DNA from 3 places in the Limosilactobacillus secundus genome. Region 1 is predicted to be linked to each of the others. Evidence: predicted binding sites of a transcription regulator. Region 1 holds the regulator's gene; each other region holds the start of a gene.
The links. Region 1 encodes Rex, which represses fermentation and respiration genes when NADH is low (regulators of the CRP and FNR family bind a similar motif). Its sites were predicted from a motif close to TTGTGAANTANTTCACAA; they were not measured.
Positions count from the first base shown of each region.

Region 1 (6,461 bases):
TAAGTAGGTGACAATACTACAATTTATTCTTTAATTTTGCAACCTACAAATATATCTATTGATCTTTTTCTGGCATCTTTACCTTAGCATTAACCTTTTCTGCCGCAGGATCGATTTTTTTCATCCGGCTAGCCACAGCCCACCGATAAAATCCTAGCGAGCAGATGATGATAACAACAAAATCCCATGGGTACTTCAACCAGTCCTTGCCGCCAAATCCTTCACTTCCAATGTAAGAAACTATTGAGATAAAAACAAGATAAGCCAGCATCCAATAACTATTGCGTAAGTCACGTAGCCCTGATGCGTGACGATATTTAACTTCATAATAAAGATAGATTGGTAAGCCTAATAAGATAACTCCAATCACCTGAACAGTTGTCGGCCACATTGTCCAATAAATTGAAAGGCTCGTCAAGATAAATGCAAATGGTGCCAACCAGGACATAAAACGGGGATGAAACGGCCGCTTTAAATTAGCATTCATTTTCCGAAGCGACATCACAGTAACGGGACCAGTAAGATAAGCAATTAAAGTTGAACCGGTAATTACAGTGGCTAACAAGCTCCAATTTCTAAAGAGGCTAACCATTACTACCGCTAAAATTAGATCAACGACCATGGCAAACCGCGGAATCATGTACCGCCGTTCGAGCCGTCCTAACCATTGGGGCAAATGACCGGTATGAGTCATTGCTGCCAATGCTCGTGAAGCAGTTGCCACGAACGCAACCCCTGTTCCAAATGGTGAAACAAAAGCATCCATATATAGTAAAATTGCAAGCCAATTCATCCCCAGCAAGATCGCAATATCAGCAAATGGAGATGTATAGTTAATCCCATGCCATCCTTTTTGCGCTAATAAATTCGGATCAATTGCTCCAATAAAGGCAACTTGTAACATGACATAGATCACAGCGGTAATAATCATTGAAATCAATACGCCTCGCACGATATTTTTATGAGGATTAATCATTTCTCCCCCCATGTTGATTACCGTTTGAAAGGCATCATAAGACATAATAATTCCAGAAATAGCAGCTGCTTCAAAGATTGATCGACTACCATATGGCATAAAAGTAGTTACGCTATGACCAAAATTACTAGGATGAAAACCCGCCGCAATAAGCATCACAATTGTCAATGTTGGTAATAAAATTTTAAAAATTGATATTAAATTAGTAAAGCGAGTCATCAATTTTACCGACCAGAAATTGATCAAAGTAAAAACAAGCATGAAGCCAAATACAACTAACAATCCCGGAGTCGTAATATTACCGTTTTTCATAAAGTGGTGGGTCCAATTCGCCCATGCCCACGGCCACGAACTCATATATTGAACTGAGGCTACTGCTTCCATTGGGACTAAAGTGATTAATGAAATCCAATTTGCCCATGCAGCAATAAAGCCTAAAAACGGACCGTGGCTATACTGAGCGTAACGACTCATTCCTCCACTTTCTGGAAACATTGCGCCTAATTCAACATAAGTAAGGGCAATACTAATAATGATTATTGCTCCCAAGATCCATGACAAAATAGCAGCTGGTCCCGCAACCTTTGCAGCAGTTCCGGCACCAAACAACCATCCTGAACCAATTAAGGAATTTAAGGCAAGCATTACACCAGAAAATAGCGTTATCTTCTGGAACTTCATTTTTTCCATTTCTTAGTTCCTTTCAGTTATAGTTTGGTTAAAAATTAATACTAATTTACTTTACCACAATTTAAGATTTTTAGATTAACTTTATAGTTGAATCGCCTTAACTGGATTACTATTCTGCTTTATTATTTGAAGCAAATCTTTTATGACTAGAATTACAGTGGCAGTATTATCGTTTGAGTGACAACCTATTAACCCCTCATTCTTAAAGATATCAGCATCAATAATAAAGGTAACTTAATGTTGTTTATCATTAACCAAGTTAAAAGGTAAAACAGCCCCACTTGTTCTTCATAGCTAATTCTTCTGGGCGATCAAATCGGTATTTTTGAACATACTTACCTGCTTGTTCTACTGTATAAACGGGAGATGCTTAACAATTCGATAGCTTATTTTTTCGTCATTGATTTTTCTCTAACAAAAAAAAGATCCTAATATTTGAAAATCAAACATTAGAATCTTTTCTGCCCACAAAATTAAATTTTATTCAGGTGATATTACATCATACCGCCCATGCCGCCTTGTGGAGCAGCAGGGCCTTGATTATTAGCATTTGGATCTGGCTTATCAGCAACAACTGCTTCAGTAGTAAGAAGCAATGCTGATACAGAAGCAGCGTTTTGAAGAGCAGAACGGGTAACCATTGTTGGGTCAACAATACCAGCCTTGATCATATCTTCAAACTTGCCATCTGCAGCGTTGTAACCAATACCTTCTTTTTCGTTCTTTAATTCATTAACAATAACAGAGCCTTCAACACCAGCGTTTTCAGCAATTTGACGAACTGGTGCTTCAAGGGCAGCCTTAACAATATTGATACCAGTTAATTCATCACCATCGGCTTCAATCTTGTCAAGAGCAGGAATTACGTTAATTAAAGCAGTTCCACCACCAGGAACAAATCCTTCTTGAACAGCAGCACGAGTAGCGTTCAAGGCATCTTCAATCCGGTACTTCTTTTCCTTCAATTCAGTTTCAGTTGCGGCACCAACCTTAACAACGGCAACCCCACCTGAAAGCTTTGCAAGACGTTCTTGAAGCTTTTCCTTGTCAAAGTCGGAAGTTGACTTAGCAATTTCTTGCTTAATTTGGTCAACACGTTCTTGGATAGCTTCCTTTGAACCAGCACCATCAACGATAGTAGTAGTATCCTTTGTAACTGTAACCTTGTTGGCTTGACCTAATTGATCAACAGTAGCGTCCTTAAGACTCATCCCAAGGTCATCAGAAATAACAGTACCCCCAGTCAAAACAGCAATATCTTGAAGTTGAGCCTTACGACGGTCACCAAAGCCTGGAGCCTTAACAGCAACAACATTAAAGGTACCACGAATCTTGTTCAATACAAGGGTTGGTAATGCTTCACCAGTAATGTCATCCGCAATGATCAAGAGAGCACGGCCTTCTTGAACAACTGATTGAAGTAATGGCAAAATGTCTTGGATGTTACTAATCTTCTTGTCAGTAATCAAAATATATGGGTTATCAAGGTCTGCTTCCATCTTGTCGTTATCAGTTACCATGTATTGTGACATGTAACCACGGTCAAAGCTCATTCCTTCAACAACGTCAACACTAGTGTCAACTCCACGAGAATCTTCGATAGTAATTACACCATCATGGCCAACCTTTTCCATTGCATCAGCAATTAACTTACCAACTTCTGGATTAGCGGCTGAAATAGAAGCAATTTGTTCAATATCATCCTTTGTCTTTACATCGTGTGACATCTTCTTCAAAGCTTCAACAGCAACTTCAGTAGCCTTGTCAATACCACGACGAATACCAACTGGATTTGCACCAGAGGTAACGTTCTTCATACCAGCATTAACAATTGCTTGAGTTAAAACAGTAGCAGTTGTAGTACCATCACCGGCAATATCGTTAGTCTTTGAAGCAACTTCGGCTACTAACTTTGCACCCATATTTTCAAATTGGTTTTCAAGTTCAATGCTCTTAGCAATAGTTACACCATCATTAGTAATAGTTGGTGTGCCATAGCTTTGTTCCAAAACAACATTCCGTCCCTTTGGACCCATCGTTGTCTTAACAGTATCAGCTAATTTATCAACACCACTGAGCATAGCGCTCCGTGCATCTTCAGAAAACTTAATTTCTTTTGCCATTTATGTCACCTCAAAATTAAATTCTTTATTTAAAAGAGACGGTGAAGGAATTTTATTCTTTCTGTCTCCTGCTCTTAATTCGCTTATTTAACTATTCAACGATTGCTACTAAGTCTTTAGCATGAACAACTAAGAACTTTTCACCGTCGTATTCTACTTCATTGCCTGCGTACTTATCAAATAATACGCGATCGCCTTCCTTAACAGCTGGAGCAAGCTTTTGTCCGTTTTCCAAAGTACGACCTTCTCCAACGGCAATAACCTTTCCAGTAGTTGGCTTTTCCTTCACATTGGAAGCAAGGACAATTCCACCAACTGTCTTTTCTTCTTCAGTTTCAGCTTTTAGAACAACGCGATCTCCTAATGGTTTTAACACGTTAATCCCTCCATCTTGTTAATAAATTTTATTTTTAGCACTCAAGTTCATCAAGTGCTAATCACATGTTTAAATATAACATGTTCTCTTCAAAATGCAACAAAAACACTTTGACTTTTTTTGACCATTTTTTAAAACTTAAGGGATCCTACCTACAATCCATGACTTTTATTAATAATTTAGTAAACAAAAAGCATTGGTTGAACGCTTTCATCAAACCAATGCTCTCTTAATTTATTCAATTGAATCTTCAGTATAATTTTTAATGAAGTAAATCAATGTTTGAAGTTCGTTTGTTAAGTCAATGTTTTGAACTTGAACATTTTTAGGCACAGATAAACGAACAGGAGTAAAGTTAAGAATTCCCTTCACACCAGCTTCAACTAATTGGTCTGCAACATGTTGGGCCTTGATTCCAGGAACGGTTAGAATAACAACGTCAATCTGTTGCTCTTTTAATTGCTTGACCATATCCTCGGATGGGTAAATTGGAATACCACTTTTGACTGTATTAGCATATTCTGGTTTAGTATCAAATGCCGCACTGATCCGTAAGTTGGTATCTTGGTGGAAGTTAAAGTTTAACAAGGCACTTCCCAAACTACCAACCCCGACTAAGGCAACACTAACTAATGAGTCTTGGTGCAAGATTCCTTTAAAAAACTTTAATAGACTTTCAACGTCATAACCGTATCCCCGCTTACCTAATTCACCAAAATATGAAAAGTCACGACGAATCGTTGCCGAATCAACTTGCACAGCCTCCGAAAGTTCAGTTGATGATACCCGTTGCTTGTTTGCGTCTTTCAATACATTTAAATACCGGAAATATATTGGCAACCGTTTCGCAGTCGCGCGTGGAATCTTTTTATTAGCCATTCTACTTTTGTTCCTCCTAAAATAAGCCCTTCTCAACCTAGTTTGCCAACTAATTACTAAGTTTTTGATAAGGATAATGTTACTAATCTTTACTTTGTGAAATTTAAGTCTGAGTATATTCTAGCAATTAAACCCTTTTTTGTGAACTAAAATACAAAAATATTTTCAACTTTTTATTTAAAATTAAAAATCTGCTAAAATAAAACCATATTAAATAACGAATTAAATGAGGTTTCAATATGTTACTTTTACAGACAAATGACGTTGTGCGTCGATTTGGCGCGGACGTTTTATTTCACAATATGAACATGCAAATCCAAGAGCATGGCCGTACTGCGCTTGTTGGGCGTAACGGTGCTGGTAAGACGACCTTGTTAAAAATGATCGCTGGAATCACCGAACCAGATGAAGGAACAATTACGAAGGTTAAAGATTTGACAATTGGTTATTTGGCTCAGAATCAAGGACTCGATAGTCAAAATAGCATTTGGACTGAATTAGATACCGTTTTTGCTCCTCTCCACAAACTGGAAACACAAATTCATGATCTTGAACAGCAACTAGCCGACCTCGACAGTGCCGCTAGTAATTATCAACAAATTCTTTCAACATACGATAATTTACAAACTGCCTTTAAAAAGCAGGGTGGTTTTGAATACGAATCACGGATGCGGGGAATTTTACATGGATTTGGCTTTGGCGAAGATAGTTATGATACGCCAATTAATTCCCTTTCAGGAGGGCAAAAAACTAAACTCGCCTTAGCAAAGATTCTTCTGCAAGCACCTGGACTTTTGATTCTAGATGAACCGACTAACCACCTTGACATGAACGTTCTTTCATGGTTAGAAGATTATCTTAAAAGTTATCAAGGCGCATTGCTTATCGTCTCTCACGACCGTTACTTCTTAGATCGGGTTGTCAGCGATGTTTATGATCTCGATAATAAAACGCTCACCCACTATACTGGTAACTACACGCAATTTGTTAAACACAAGCAAGAACGATTACAAGCAGAGTGGAAACACTATGACCAACAACAAAAAAAGATTGCCAAGTTAGAAGACTTTGTTAATCGAAATATTGTTCGCGCTTCAACAACTAAACGTGCTCAGGCGCGACGAAAGCAATTAGAAAAAATGGAGCGGCTTGAGCGTCCAGAAACTGATGATAAATCAATTCATTTCCAATTCCATTCTGAAAAAGATAGTGGAAATGAAGTTCTTGATGTAGAGCAGGCAAAAGTTGGCTACGATGAACAGATCCTTGCTGGGCCGCTTTCATTTAATGTCCGCAAGCCACAGCGCGTTGGGATTATCGGACCAAATGGAATCGGAAAGTCAACTTTACTTAAATCTATTCTCCATAAAATTCCGTTAATTAGTGGAACAATTAAACTCGGTGCTAACCTCGATAT
Region 1 covers NZ_JAJGUA010000032.1:43,543-50,003, forward strand. Annotated here, with positions in the region: gene LMB57_RS04905 (APC family permease) at 56-1,666, opposite strand; gene groL (chaperonin GroEL) at 2,161-3,789, opposite strand; gene groES (co-chaperone GroES) at 3,881-4,165, opposite strand; gene LMB57_RS04920 (redox-sensing transcriptional repressor Rex) at 4,400-5,044, opposite strand; gene LMB57_RS04925 (ABC-F family ATP-binding cassette domain-containing protein) at 5,284-6,461, shown strand, end outside.

Region 2 (6,461 bases), on a different contig from region 1:
CAAAGCGAATACTGGATGATTCAGCTTGGTTGATTTCTTGGCGAGCAACCCTTAATTCATTTAAGATAATCTCAATGTGGACGGCGAATTGCTTACCAGTCGGCGTAATATGTAATTGCTTATGGACATGATCACGAATGAAAAATGATGTGCCAAAGTCTTTTTCTAGTCGCTGGATAGCCATTGTAATTGTAGGTTGACTGACATTAAATTTGGCTGCAACTTGCGAAAAATTTTTATATTTTACTAGTGCTTGATAATATTTTAGATCGTTTAATTTCATAATAGATACCTTTCTACCAGTGATTATAATGGGTACTATCAATTTTATTTATATCATAGCATACATTTGACTATAAACTAGCACTGGAATTACTCTAAGAATGTTGAAACAGATAAAAGGTAAAGGATAGGCGATAATGTTGCGCAAAGGAATGCAAATATTAAATGATCCCTTTAAGAATAAGGGAACTGCTTTTACAATCGAAGAACGAAAAAAGTATGGTTTATTAGGCTTGTTACCATCTTGTGTAAGAACGATTGAGGAACAGGCAGCCGAAATCTATCGGTTATATCAATCTAAGGACTCACGGATTGAACAACGGCACCTATTGATGGAAGTATTCAATACTAACCGCACTCTTTTTTTCTACTTGATGGAAAAACATATTGCGGAGTTTATGCCAATTGTGTATGATCCCGTAATTGCTGAGGCGATTGAGCAATATAATGAACGTTACATTAAGCCCCAAGATGCTGCATATTTGAGCATTGAGCATCCTGGCTTAATTAAAGAAGAACTTGCTGATGCCGCCGATGGTCGTGATATTCGCCTCATCGTTGTTACAGATGCTGAAGGAATCCTTGGTATTGGTGACTGGGGTGTAAATGGGGTTGACATTTCTGTTGGGAAATTAATGGTTTACACAGCAGCGGCTGGGATTGATCCATCCCAAGTTCTCCCGGTTTCTATCGATGCTGGGACTAATAATGAAAAATTGTTGAAGTCCGCTAATTACCTAGGAAATCGAATTAAGCGCGTTGAGGGTCAAGAATACTTTGACTTTATCGATAAGTTTGTTGATGCAGTTGAAGAATTATTCCCTAAGAGTTTATTACACTTTGAAGATTTTGGTCGGGGAACGGCTGCGCGGATTCTTGATAAGTACCAGAATAAAATTTTAACCTTTAACGATGATATTCAAGGAACCGGAATTATTGCCTTAGCTGGTGTGCTAGGGGCCATGAATATCTCAAAAGAAAAGTTAACGGATCAAATATTCTTAACATTCGGTGCTGGTACCGCTGGAATGGGAATCGCTAAGATGCTTTATGACGAATTGATCCGTCAAGGTCTTACACCTGAAGAAGCAAAGAAACACTTCTACCTTGTTGACAAACAAGGGTTATTATTCGACGATACGCCAGGTTTAACGCCAAAACAAAAACCATTTACCCGTCAACGGAGCGAATTTGCTAATGCTGATGAATTAACTAATTTGCTTGCCGTCGTTAAGGCCGTTCATCCAACAGTAATGATTGGGACGTCCACTCAACCAGGAAGTTTTGATGAAGCGGTGGTAAAGGAAATGGCAGCTCATACTTCACGGCCAGTTATTTTCCCACTCTCTAACCCAACTAAGTTAGCAGAAGCAAAAGCGGCCGACCTTCTCAAATGGACTGATGGAAGGGCGTTAATTGCGACTGGAATTCCAGTTAAAGATATCGAGTATAATGGAACTGTTTATCAAATCGGGCAAGCTAACAATGCGTTAATTTATCCTGGAGTTGGTTTTGGGGCCTTGGCTGCTGAAGCTAAAGTGTTAAATGATAATATGTTAGCTGCAGCAGCTCATGCTTTGAGTGGCTTAGTTGATCCTGAAAAGCCAGGTGCAGCTGTATTACCTCCTGTTTCTAAGTTAACAGAATTTTCTAAGCGAGTAGGTGAACGAGTAGCCGAATCTGCAATCGCTCAAGGCTTAGCAAGCGATGGAATTACCGATGCAAAGAAAGCGGTAGAAGAGAAAATTTGGAAGCCACAATATTAATAAGATAGCTTTTAGCTTTGTGAATAATAAAACCATATTATTAGACAAGGATAGAAAAACATCTAAGAAATTAAAAAATCTTAGGTGTTTTTTTGTGTATAAGTTTGTGAAACTTTTGCAAACGTGATTGGAAAAAGCTATTATAACAGTTGGTAAGGCAATAGTTATAAGTGAAATTTATTGAAAATTAAAGATTTGACTATAGCTTTACTTACAAGGTAGGATATATGTGTAAATGATGTGTAACATTTCACAAGATAAAATTGCTCAATTAATATATTGGAGGTTTTTGAAATGTCAGAATACCGTACTGAAGAAGATACGTTAGGCCCCGTTAAAATCCCTGCTGAAGCATTATGGGGACCACAAACAGAACGGAGTCGGAATAACTTCCCAACCGGTCAATACATGCCATTAGCAATCATCCGTGCTTTATTGAACATTAAAAAGGCAGCGGCTCAAGCTAATATGGAAACTAATGCTATCTCTGAAGAAAAGGGTAACTTAATCGTTAAAGCGATTGATGAATTACTCGCATTAAGTGATGAAGAATTGCGGAAGGACTTCCCATTAAAGGTTTACCAAACTGGTTCTGGTACCCAAACTAACATGAACACCAATGAAGTTGTTGCGCACAAAGCTCATGAAATTAACCCTGACATTGAAATCTTGCCAAATGATGATGTTAACAAGGGTCAAAGTTCAAACGATACATTCCCAACTGCTATGAATGTGGTTGCTTTAGAAGCGCTTGATAAGTTGAAGCCAGCTGTTCAACACTTAATTGATGAATTAAAGGTTAAGGAAGAGAAGTACATGAAGACTGTTAAGGTTGGACGTACTCACTTACAAGATGCTGTTCCATTGACATTTGGTCAAGAACTTTCTGGTTACATCGCTTCCTTAGAACATGATCTTGATTACATCAAGACCTTGGAACCAACATTAGATGAATTGGCAATTGGTGGTACTGCTGTTGGTACTGGTTTGAATGCTGCAGAAGGAATGCCTGAAAAGATTGCTGAAAAGCTTAGCGAAGTTTACGGCTTAAACTTAACTGCTGATTCAAACAAGTTCTACGGTTTAGCTAACCACTCTGGTTTGGATGTTGTTCACGGTGCTTTGAAGACATTAGCAGCCGACATGTTCAAGCTTGCTCAAGATATTCGTTTCTTGGCTTCTGGTCCTCGTGCGGGTTATGGTGAATTAAATATCCCAGCTAACGAACCAGGTTCATCAATCATGCCAGGAAAGGTTAACCCAACTCAAGCAGAAGCTGTAACAATGGCTGCTTTACGGGTATTTGGTAACGATACAGTAGTAACAATGGCTTCATCACAAGGTAACTTCGAAATGAATGTTTACAAGCCAGTATTGATCGATGCATTCCTCGAATCAGCTGACTTATTAACTGGAACAATTACCGGATTTGCTGACAAGATGATCCATGGAATGACAGTTAATGAAAAGCGGATGGAAGAATTAGTTGATAATTCATTAATGACTGTTACTGCCTTATCACCACACATTGGTTACCATGACAGTGCTAAGATTGCTCAAGCTGCTGATAAAGCTGGTAGCACATTAAAAGAAGCTGCTTTGAAGTCCGGTAAGCTTACAGAAAAACAATACGATGAATGGATGGACATGCTTAAGATGACCAACGTTGATCGGGATAAATAAGAATTGAGTTAAAAGTAATGCCAATTTTGGCAAGAGTGGAAATAAGCAATAAAAAGGACTTGTTCCACTCTTTTTGACTGTTAATATATTTAAAATTTAAGAATTAAAAGGAGAGCAATATCATGGCAGAAAAATTCCAACCATTATCTGTAAGTAAATTGGATAATGATTACGATGTTATTGTAATTGGTTCTGGTGGAACAGGTCTTTCCGCAGCAATTCAAGCAAACGAATTAGGAATGAAGACAGTTGTTCTTGAAAAGGAAGAGGAACTTGGAGGAAATACTAACCGGGCTTCTTCAGGAATGAACGCTGCTGAAACCAACGTGCAATTACAACATGGAGTAATTGATAACGTTGCCGATTTTTACCACGAAACATATAAAGATGGTGGACGGTTAAACGATAAGGATATGCTAGGTTACTTCGTATATCACACAGCCCCTGCGATTGACTGGTTAGCTGATCATGGAATTAAGCTTGATGACATTACAATTACTGGTGGAATGTCTCGTAAGCGTACTCACCGTCCAGCAAGTATGGCGCCAATTGGTGGTTTCTTAGTAAAGAGTTTATTGGAAGTTGTTCAAAAGGAAAACATTCCAGTATTTAATAAGGTTAAAGTTAACAAGCTTTTACAAGATGATGAAGGTAAGGTAATCGGTGTTGAAGCTAATGCTGATGGCTTGATTAAAACGATTCACGCAAAGGCTGTTATCTTAGCTACTGGTGGATTCGGTGCTTCTAAAGAATACATGAAGCGGTTCCGCCCTGACCTTGCTGATTACAAGACGACCAACCAACCAGGAGCAACTGGTGATGGTTTGAAGCTTGCTGAAGGCGTTGGCGGAGAGTTAATGCAAATGGATCTTGTGCAAGTTCACCCAACTGTTCAACAAGATAACCCTCATGTTTACTTGATTGGTGAAGCTGTTCGTGGTGAAGGTGCAATTTTAGTTAATGCTGAAGGTAATCGGTTTGTAAACGAATTAAACACTCGCAAGATCGTTTCTAATGCTATTACTGCTCTTCCAGAACACAGCGCTTACTTGATTTTTGACCAAGGTATTCGTGATCATGTAAAGGCAATCGAATTTTACGATAAGGTTGGCCTCGTTGTTCATGGTGATACAATTGAGGATCTTGCAAAGAACCTTAAGATGGATCCAGAAACCTTGAAGAAGACTGTTGCAACATGGAATGAAGCAGTTGAAAATCATGATGACAAGGAATTCCACCGGACAACAGGAATGGATCGGGGAATTACTAAGCCAGGATTCTTTGCAATTCATATTGCCCCTGCAATTCACTACACTATGGGTGGTATTCACATTAATACTAAAACTCAAGTGCTTGATGGCAATGGGGATGTAATCAAGGGATTATATGCTGCAGGTGAAGTTGCTGGTGGTTTACATGGTAATAACCGTGTTGGTGGTAACTCAATTGCAGAAACAATTGTCTTTGGACGTCAAGCAGGTCAACAAGTAACTGTTTACGCCCGTGGCTTAAAGTAAAAAATAATGGGCAGTGAGAGACTGCCTAGAGCAATTATCAATTAATTACTTAACTATATAAGGGATAAGGAAATGAAAAAATTAGAAAGTGTAAATTATAAGGGGTTCATTTGGCCTGTTATTATTGGTTTGATTTTATGGTTTATGACTCCTATTAAACCAGCTGCCGTTCCAGTTGCTGGTTGGCATATGTTTGCTTTGTTTGTCGCTACAATCATTGCATGTATTACGCGTCCACTTCCAATTGGTGGTGTCTCAATTATTGCTTTTGCCTTAACTGTTTTAACAAAAACAGTTCCAATGGAAAAAGCAATTGTTGGTTTTGGTAATGCATCAATTTGGATGATTGCAATGGCCTTCTTCATTGCCCGGGGATTCATTAAGACCGGACTAGGTCGGCGGATTGCATTGAACTTTGTTAAGGCATTTGGTAAGCGAACTTTAGGACTTGCTTACTCCTTGATCGGTGTTGATTTGATTTTAGCACCAGCTACACCAAGTAACACTGCGCGTGCTGGTGGTGTTTTATATCCAATTATTGAATCATTATCTCAATCATTTGGCTCAGATCCTAAGAAGGGAACAGAACGTAAAATTGGTTCCTTCTTGATCTTTGCTGAATATCATGGTGATATGATTACTGCGGCAATGTTTATGACAGCCATGGCCGCTAACCCATTAGTTCAAACTCTTGCCAAAAGTAATGGCGTAAACATTACTTGGGTTGGCTGGTTCTTAGCTGCCTTGGTACCAGGAATTATTTCCTTAATCATTGTTCCATGGTTGATCTACAAAATGTATCCACCTGAAATTAAAGAAACTCCTAATGCTAAACAATGGGCAGAAGACGAACTCTCTAAAATGGGAGCAATGACTTTACCAGAAAAATTAATGGCTATTATCTTCGTTATTGCCTTGGTTCTCTGGATTGTCGGGAGCTTTATCGGGATTGATGCAACACTTGCTGCATTTATCGCATTAGGACTATTACTCTTATGTGGTGTCTTAAGTTGGCAAGATGTGCTTCATGAAACAGGCGCTTGGAATACTTTGACTTGGTTCTCTGTTCTTGTTATGATGGCTGGTCAATTGACAACTTTAGGTTTTATTCCATGGTTGAGTAAGACTGTTGGTAACTCGCTTCACGGTATGAACTGGATTTTGGTATTAGTTATCTTAATTATCGCTTACTTCTACTCACATTACCTGTTTG
Region 2 covers NZ_JAJGUA010000026.1:128,217-134,677, reverse strand. Annotated here, with positions in the region: gene LMB57_RS03285 (LysR family transcriptional regulator) at 1-283, opposite strand, end outside; gene LMB57_RS03280 (malolactic enzyme) at 420-2,048, shown strand; gene LMB57_RS03275 (class II fumarate hydratase) at 2,343-3,731, shown strand; gene LMB57_RS03270 (flavocytochrome c) at 3,854-5,248, shown strand; gene LMB57_RS03265 (anion permease) at 5,321-6,461, shown strand, end outside.
Region 2: the regulator Rex is predicted to act here: its motif matches at 2,287-2,304, upstream of LMB57_RS03275 (class II fumarate hydratase).

Region 3 (6,461 bases), on a different contig from region 1:
AATCCAGCCCGTGATTGGTCACCACGGTTAGCGTATACCATTTTGCCAATTCCTAATAAGGGAGCTTCAGAATGGTGGTACGCATGGGTTCCAATGTGTGGCCCAATTGTTGGAGGCCTTCTTGCGTGTGCTTTACAAACGGCGCTAGTTTAGTAAATCCAGAAAAAGGGAGGCTAATTAATATAGCCTCTTTATTTAGTTTAAATAAAATATGAAATACCTTGTAGGAGAAAATTGATGAGAAAAGAATTTTTTAAAAGTAGTAATGAACAATTAACAAAGTTTGCCGAGATTGTTAATGGAGATAAACCCTTACGTGAAGTTACGAGTGATGAAAAGCTAAAGGTCGGCGTGGATTTAGGGACTTCTTCAATTGTCTTAACAGTGCTAGATTCTAAAGATAAGATTGTATACGGAGCATATGAATATGATCATGCAGTTCAGGATGGTATTGTAGTTAATTTCATAGAATCAGTTAATATTTTAAGACGCTTAAAAGAAAAGGCTGAAAAAGTATTAGGACGTGAACTTAAAACGGCATGTGGTGCTATCCCACCGAAGACAGGAGAGAGGAGTGCCAAAGTGGTTGCCAATGTTATCGAAGAGACAGGTCTGCTTTGTACAGGTGTTGAAGATGAACCGACAGCCGCTGCAAAATTCTTAAGATTGTCTAATGGTACAGTCGTAGATATTGGAGGAGGAACAACTGGGATCAGCATTTTTAAAGACAATAAACTTATTCACGTTATTGATGAGGCAACGGGCGGATTTCATATGACGCTTGTTCTTGGAGGAAGATATAAAATAAAAAATGATGAAGCAGAAAAATTAAAGCGTAATAAGGAGAAAGAATCCGAAGTATATGCTGTTGTTAAACCTGTGGTTGAAAAGATGGCAGCAATTGTTCAGAATATGGGAGCCGAAATTATTGATCCAGTTATAGTTGTAGGAGGTGCAACTAATTTTACTGAATTCACAAAAACTTTTAGTAAAGATTTAAAACGTAAAGTTTATAAACCACTTTATCCTCAATTTGTAACGCCATTAGGAATTGCAATGTTTGATAATTAAAATAAATAAGAGGCTGGGCATACCTCAACCTCTTTACAGTTTTAAGTGTAAACTGCCAAATCGCAGTAGATGTTTATATCCTCGCAGGAGTAGGCCTAAAAACTCGCAAACGAGTTTAGGCCTACTCTTTTAATTTTAAATAATTTTTTCAGTATAAATCCATTGAATTACTGAACGATCAAATACATTAATTTCACTAGCTGGAATAATAGGTTGAGAACAATCTACTGTGTAAACCCAGCCTGCTTTATTACTAATATCATTCAGATCATTTATTGAATAAATATATGGATATCCATTTAAATCACGGGCCTTAAAGGAAATATCATTTTTACTGAAAAAATCTTTTGAAATTTCGTAAACGGATTTATTTGAGCGCCATTGTAAATCTCTTGGAATAGTATAGATTTTCTTTATTGCAGAATTATATTTTCGATACTTTGATGGTGTCATTCCTACTTTTTGCTTGAAAATTTTAGTAAAGTAACTTGTCTGTGAGAAACCAACTTGATGAGCCAATTTATTAATCGGTGTATTTGAAAAAATTAATTTTTCTTGAGCAAGTGCAATCTTTTGTAGATTTATATAGTTAATGAAATTGTCATTAAAGTAATTTTTAAAGATTCGACTTAAGTATGATGGTGAAAGATAAATCCTCTGAGAAACATTTTCTAAAGTAAGTGATTTTTCTAAATTAGAATTAATATATTTAAGCGCCATGGTTATATTTTTCTCAATATCACTTAGAGCACCATCATTTCTGTTGTTGAGAATAGGAGAATTAGCGACGTTAGCTATTGAACCGTCTTCAGAAATATTCAGTATCCCATTAAGAACTTTGATTAGTGAACTTAGCTTAGGAGCCTCAAATGGAGCAAGAACAGTTATACGGTCATTAGAACTGTCAATAAACTTTTTGCAAGAAATTTCAATATATTTGCTACATAAATCAATAACGTCTGATTCTATGTGTGATTCATCAAGAACGAAAAAACCACTTAAAGATGAGCTTATAACTAATGGGAAAACAAAGTAATTTTTAAAATCAAGTTTTCGTAAATGTTCAAGTGAAATATTTGGATCAAAAAGAAGGGTATTACAATCAACAATTGCTCCGGTAATGCTTGTGAAAATTATATTATTATTAGTTATTTCTTGAAATGTTTTTGTTACTTTTTGAATGTCATTTAAGAATTTTGAAGAATATTCGTACATTTTAATTTCGCCTGCTTTTTACCATTTTTGAAGGATTGTTGCTATTTACCTCTATATATTAGCATACATTTACACATAAAAACGCTTTCCTGTAAATTTTGTGATACATAATAATAAATTATTGTTCTTTTTAAGTATCATACATTTTTTAAGATAATATATCATAAATCCCATGTTATAAAATTAACATGTACCGAATTGTAAGCGATTTCTTATTATCGCTATTTGTTTTTATACTTAGGAGGCATTCTTATGGGACAAGAAGCACTTGGTTTAATTGAAACCGAAGGACTCGTAGCTTCAATTGAAGCTGCTGACGCAATGGTAAAAGCTGCTAATGTTAAATTAATTGGTCAAGAAAAGATCGGTCATGGATTAGTAACAGTAATGGTTCGTGGAGATGTTGGAGCTGTTAAGGCTTCTGTTGACGCCGGAGTACAAGCTGCCGAAAACATTGGAGAAGTTGTTTCAAGTTACGTAATTCCTCGTCCTCAGTCTGAAGTTGATAAGCTCTTACCACATCATGGAGAATAATTTATAAAAAATTAAAGCCCTTATACAGACGGCTAGGTACAGGAATCTGTATTAAGAGCTTTATTGTTAAGAGCTTTTATAGTCAGGAGGAAAAATAATGAATGATTTTCTGAATTCTACTAGTACTGTTCCAGAGTTTGTTGGTGCTAGTGAAATTGGAGATACAATTGGAATGGTAATTCCGAGAGTCGATCAACAACTATTAGATAAATTACATGTTACAAAACAGTACAAGACTTTAGGTATTTTAAGTGATCGTACTGGTGCTGGTCCACAAATTATGGCAATGGATGAAGGAATTAAGGCTACTAACATGGAATGTATTGATGTTGAATGGCCACGTGATACTAAAGGTGGAGGAGGCCATGGATGTTTAATTATCATTGGTGGTGATGATCCGGCAGATGCACGCCAAGCTATTCGGGTTGCACTTGATAATCTTCATCGTACATTTGGTGATGTTTATAACGCCAAAGCAGGTCACCTTGAGTTGCAATTTACGGCTCGTGCTGCAGGGGCTGCACATCTTGGATTAGGTGCAGTTGAAGGAAAAGCATTTGGGTTGATTTGTGGTTGTCCTTCTGGAATCGGTGTTGTAATGGGAGATAAGGCTTTAAAGACTGCTGGTGTTGAACCGCTTAACTTTACTTCACCAAGCCATGGTACAAGCTTCTCTAACGAAGGTTGCCTAACTATTACCGGTGACTCAGGGGCAGTTCGTCAAGCTGTTATGGCTGGACGTGAAGTAGGATTAAAATTATTGTCACAGTTTGGTGAAGAACCAGTTAATGATTTCCCATCATACATTAAGTAGATCTAAAAGGAGGACTACTTTATTATGAAACGTCAAAAACGATTTGAAGAACTAGAAAAACGCCCAATTCATCAAGATACATTTGTTAAAGAATGGCCAGAAGAAGGTTTCGTTGCAATGATGGGGCCTAATGACCCTAAGCCTAGTGTAAAAGTTGAAAATGGCAAGATCGTAGAGATGGATGGTAAAAAGCTTGAAGATTTTGACTTGATTGACTTATACATTGCTAAGTATGGAATCAATATTGACAACGTTGAAAAAGTTATGAATATGGATTCTACTAAGATTGCACGGATGCTCGTTGATCCCAATGTATCTCGTGATGAAATTATTGAAATTACATCAGCTTTGACTCCTGCTAAAGCTGAAGAGATCATCAGTAAGCTTGATTTTGGTGAAATGATTATGGCTATCAAGAAGATGCGTCCACGTCGTAAACCTGATAACCAATGTCACGTTACTAACACTGTTGATAACCCAGTTCAAATTGCTGCAGATGCTGCAGATGCTGCTCTTCGGGGATTTCCAGAACAAGAAACCACAACAGCAGTGGCACGTTATGCACCGTTCAATGCTATTTCAATTTTAATTGGTGCACAAACAGGTCGTCCTGGTGTATTGACACAATGTTCTGTTGAAGAAGCTACTGAATTGCAATTAGGTATGCGTGGTTTTACTGCATATGCTGAAACTATTTCAGTTTACGGTACTGACCGTGTATTTACCGATGGTGACGATACTCCATGGTCTAAAGGATTCTTAGCATCATGTTATGCATCACGTGGCTTGAAGATGCGTTTTACTTCAGGTGCCGGTTCAGAAGTTCTGATGGGTTACCCAGAAGGTAAGTCAATGCTTTACCTTGAAGCTCGTTGTATTTTACTTACTAAGGCTTCAGGTGTCCAAGGACTTCAAAATGGTGCAGTAAGTTGTATTGAAATTCCTGGTGCTGTTCCTAATGGTATTCGTGAAGTTCTCGGTGAAAACTTATTATGTATGATGTGCGATATCGAATGTGCTTCTGGTTGTGACCAAGCATATTCACACTCCGATATGCGTCGGACTGAACGGTTTATTGGTCAATTTATTGCCGGTACTGACTACATCAATTCTGGTTACTCCTCAACTCCTAACTACGATAATACCTTCGCTGGTTCAAACACTGATGCTATGGACTACGATGATATGTATGTTATGGAACGTGACTTAGGTCAATATTATGGTATTCATCCTGTTAAAGAAGAAACCATTATTAAAGCTCGTAACAAAGCTGCTAAAGCCCTTCAAGCTGTATTTGAAGACCTGGGATTACCAAAGATTACTGATGAAGAAGTTGAAGCAGCAACTTATGCTAACACTCATGATGACATGCCAAAGCGTGACATGGTTGCAGATATGAAGGCTGCTCAGGATATGATGGATCGTGGAATTACTGCTATTGACATTATTAAGGCATTGTACAACCACGGATTTAAGGATGTCGCTGAAGCAATTTTGAACCTTCAAAAGCAAAAGGTTGTTGGAGATTACCTTCAAACTTCCTCTATCTTTGATAAAGATTGGAATATCACTTCTGCTGTAAATGACGGGAATGATTATCAAGGTCCAGGTACTGGATATCGTCTATATGAAGACAAGGAAGAATGGGATCGGATTAAAGACTTACCATTCGCTCTTGATCCAGAACACTTGGAACTTTAGAGAGGAGGTAGTCTGTTATGGCTGATATTGATGAAAATTTATTACGAAAAATCGTTAAAGAAGTCTTGAATGAGACTAATCAAATTGACACAAAGATTGATTTTAATAAAGACGATAATACTGCAACCGCTACTGAGGAAGTACAACAACCAAATAGTAAAGCTGTTCCAGAAAAGAAACTTGATTGGTTCCAACCAGTTGGTGAAGCTAAACCAGGATATTCAAAAGATGAAGTTGTAATTGCTGTTGGTCCGGCCTTTGCAACTGTTCTTGATAAAACGGAAACTGGTATTCCTCACAAAGAAGTCCTTCGTCAAGTTATTGCTGGGATTGAAGAAGAGGGACTTAAGGCAAGAGTAATTAAGGTATACCGGACTTCAGATGTTGCTTTTTGTGCAGTTCAAGGTGATCATCTTTCAGGATCAGGAATCGCTATCGGTATTCAATCCAAGGGTACTACGGTTATTCACCAAAAGGATCAAGACCCTCTTGGAAACCTTGAACTATTCCCACAGGCTCCAGTGCTTACTCCTGAAACTTATCGTGCAATTGGTAAGAACGCAGCTATGTATGCTAAAGGTGAATCACCAGAACCTGTTCCAGCTAAGAACGATCAACTTGCTCGTATTCACTATCAAGCTATTTCAGCAATTATGCATATTCGTGAAACTCACCAAGTTGTTGTTGGTAAGCCTGAAGAAGAAATTAAAGTTACGTTTGATTAAGGAGGCATAATGATGAGTGAAGTTGATGATTTAGTAGCAAAGATCATGGCTCAAATGGGAAATAGTTCATCTTCTGATAGCTCTACAAGTACTTCTACCACAAGTACTAATAAAGAAATGACAGCCGATGATTATCCACTTTATCAAAAGCATCGTAATTTAGTAAAAACACCAAAAGGACATAATCTTGATGATATTAATTTACAAAAAGTGGTAAATAATCAAGTTGATCCTAAAGAACTACGGATTACACCAGAAGCTTTGAAGCTCCAAGGTGAAATTGCTGCAAGTGCTGGACGGCCAGCTATTCAAAAGAACCTTCAACGGGCCGCAGAATTGACACGCGTACCAGACGAACGAGTTCTTGAAATGTATGATGCATTACGTCCGTTCCGTTCAAC
Region 3 covers NZ_JAJGUA010000024.1:108,495-114,955, reverse strand. Annotated here, with positions in the region: gene LMB57_RS02265 (MIP/aquaporin family protein) at 1-153, shown strand, start outside; gene eutJ (ethanolamine utilization protein EutJ) at 238-1,071, shown strand; gene LMB57_RS02255 (helix-turn-helix domain-containing protein) at 1,207-2,286, opposite strand; gene LMB57_RS02250 (BMC domain-containing protein) at 2,539-2,820, shown strand; gene pduB (propanediol utilization microcompartment protein PduB) at 2,918-3,634, shown strand; gene LMB57_RS02240 (propanediol/glycerol family dehydratase large subunit) at 3,659-5,335, shown strand; gene LMB57_RS02235 (propanediol/glycerol family dehydratase medium subunit) at 5,353-6,060, shown strand; gene LMB57_RS02230 (diol dehydratase small subunit) at 6,073-6,461, shown strand, end outside.
Region 3: the regulator Rex is predicted to act here: its motif matches at 2,459-2,476, upstream of LMB57_RS02250 (BMC domain-containing protein).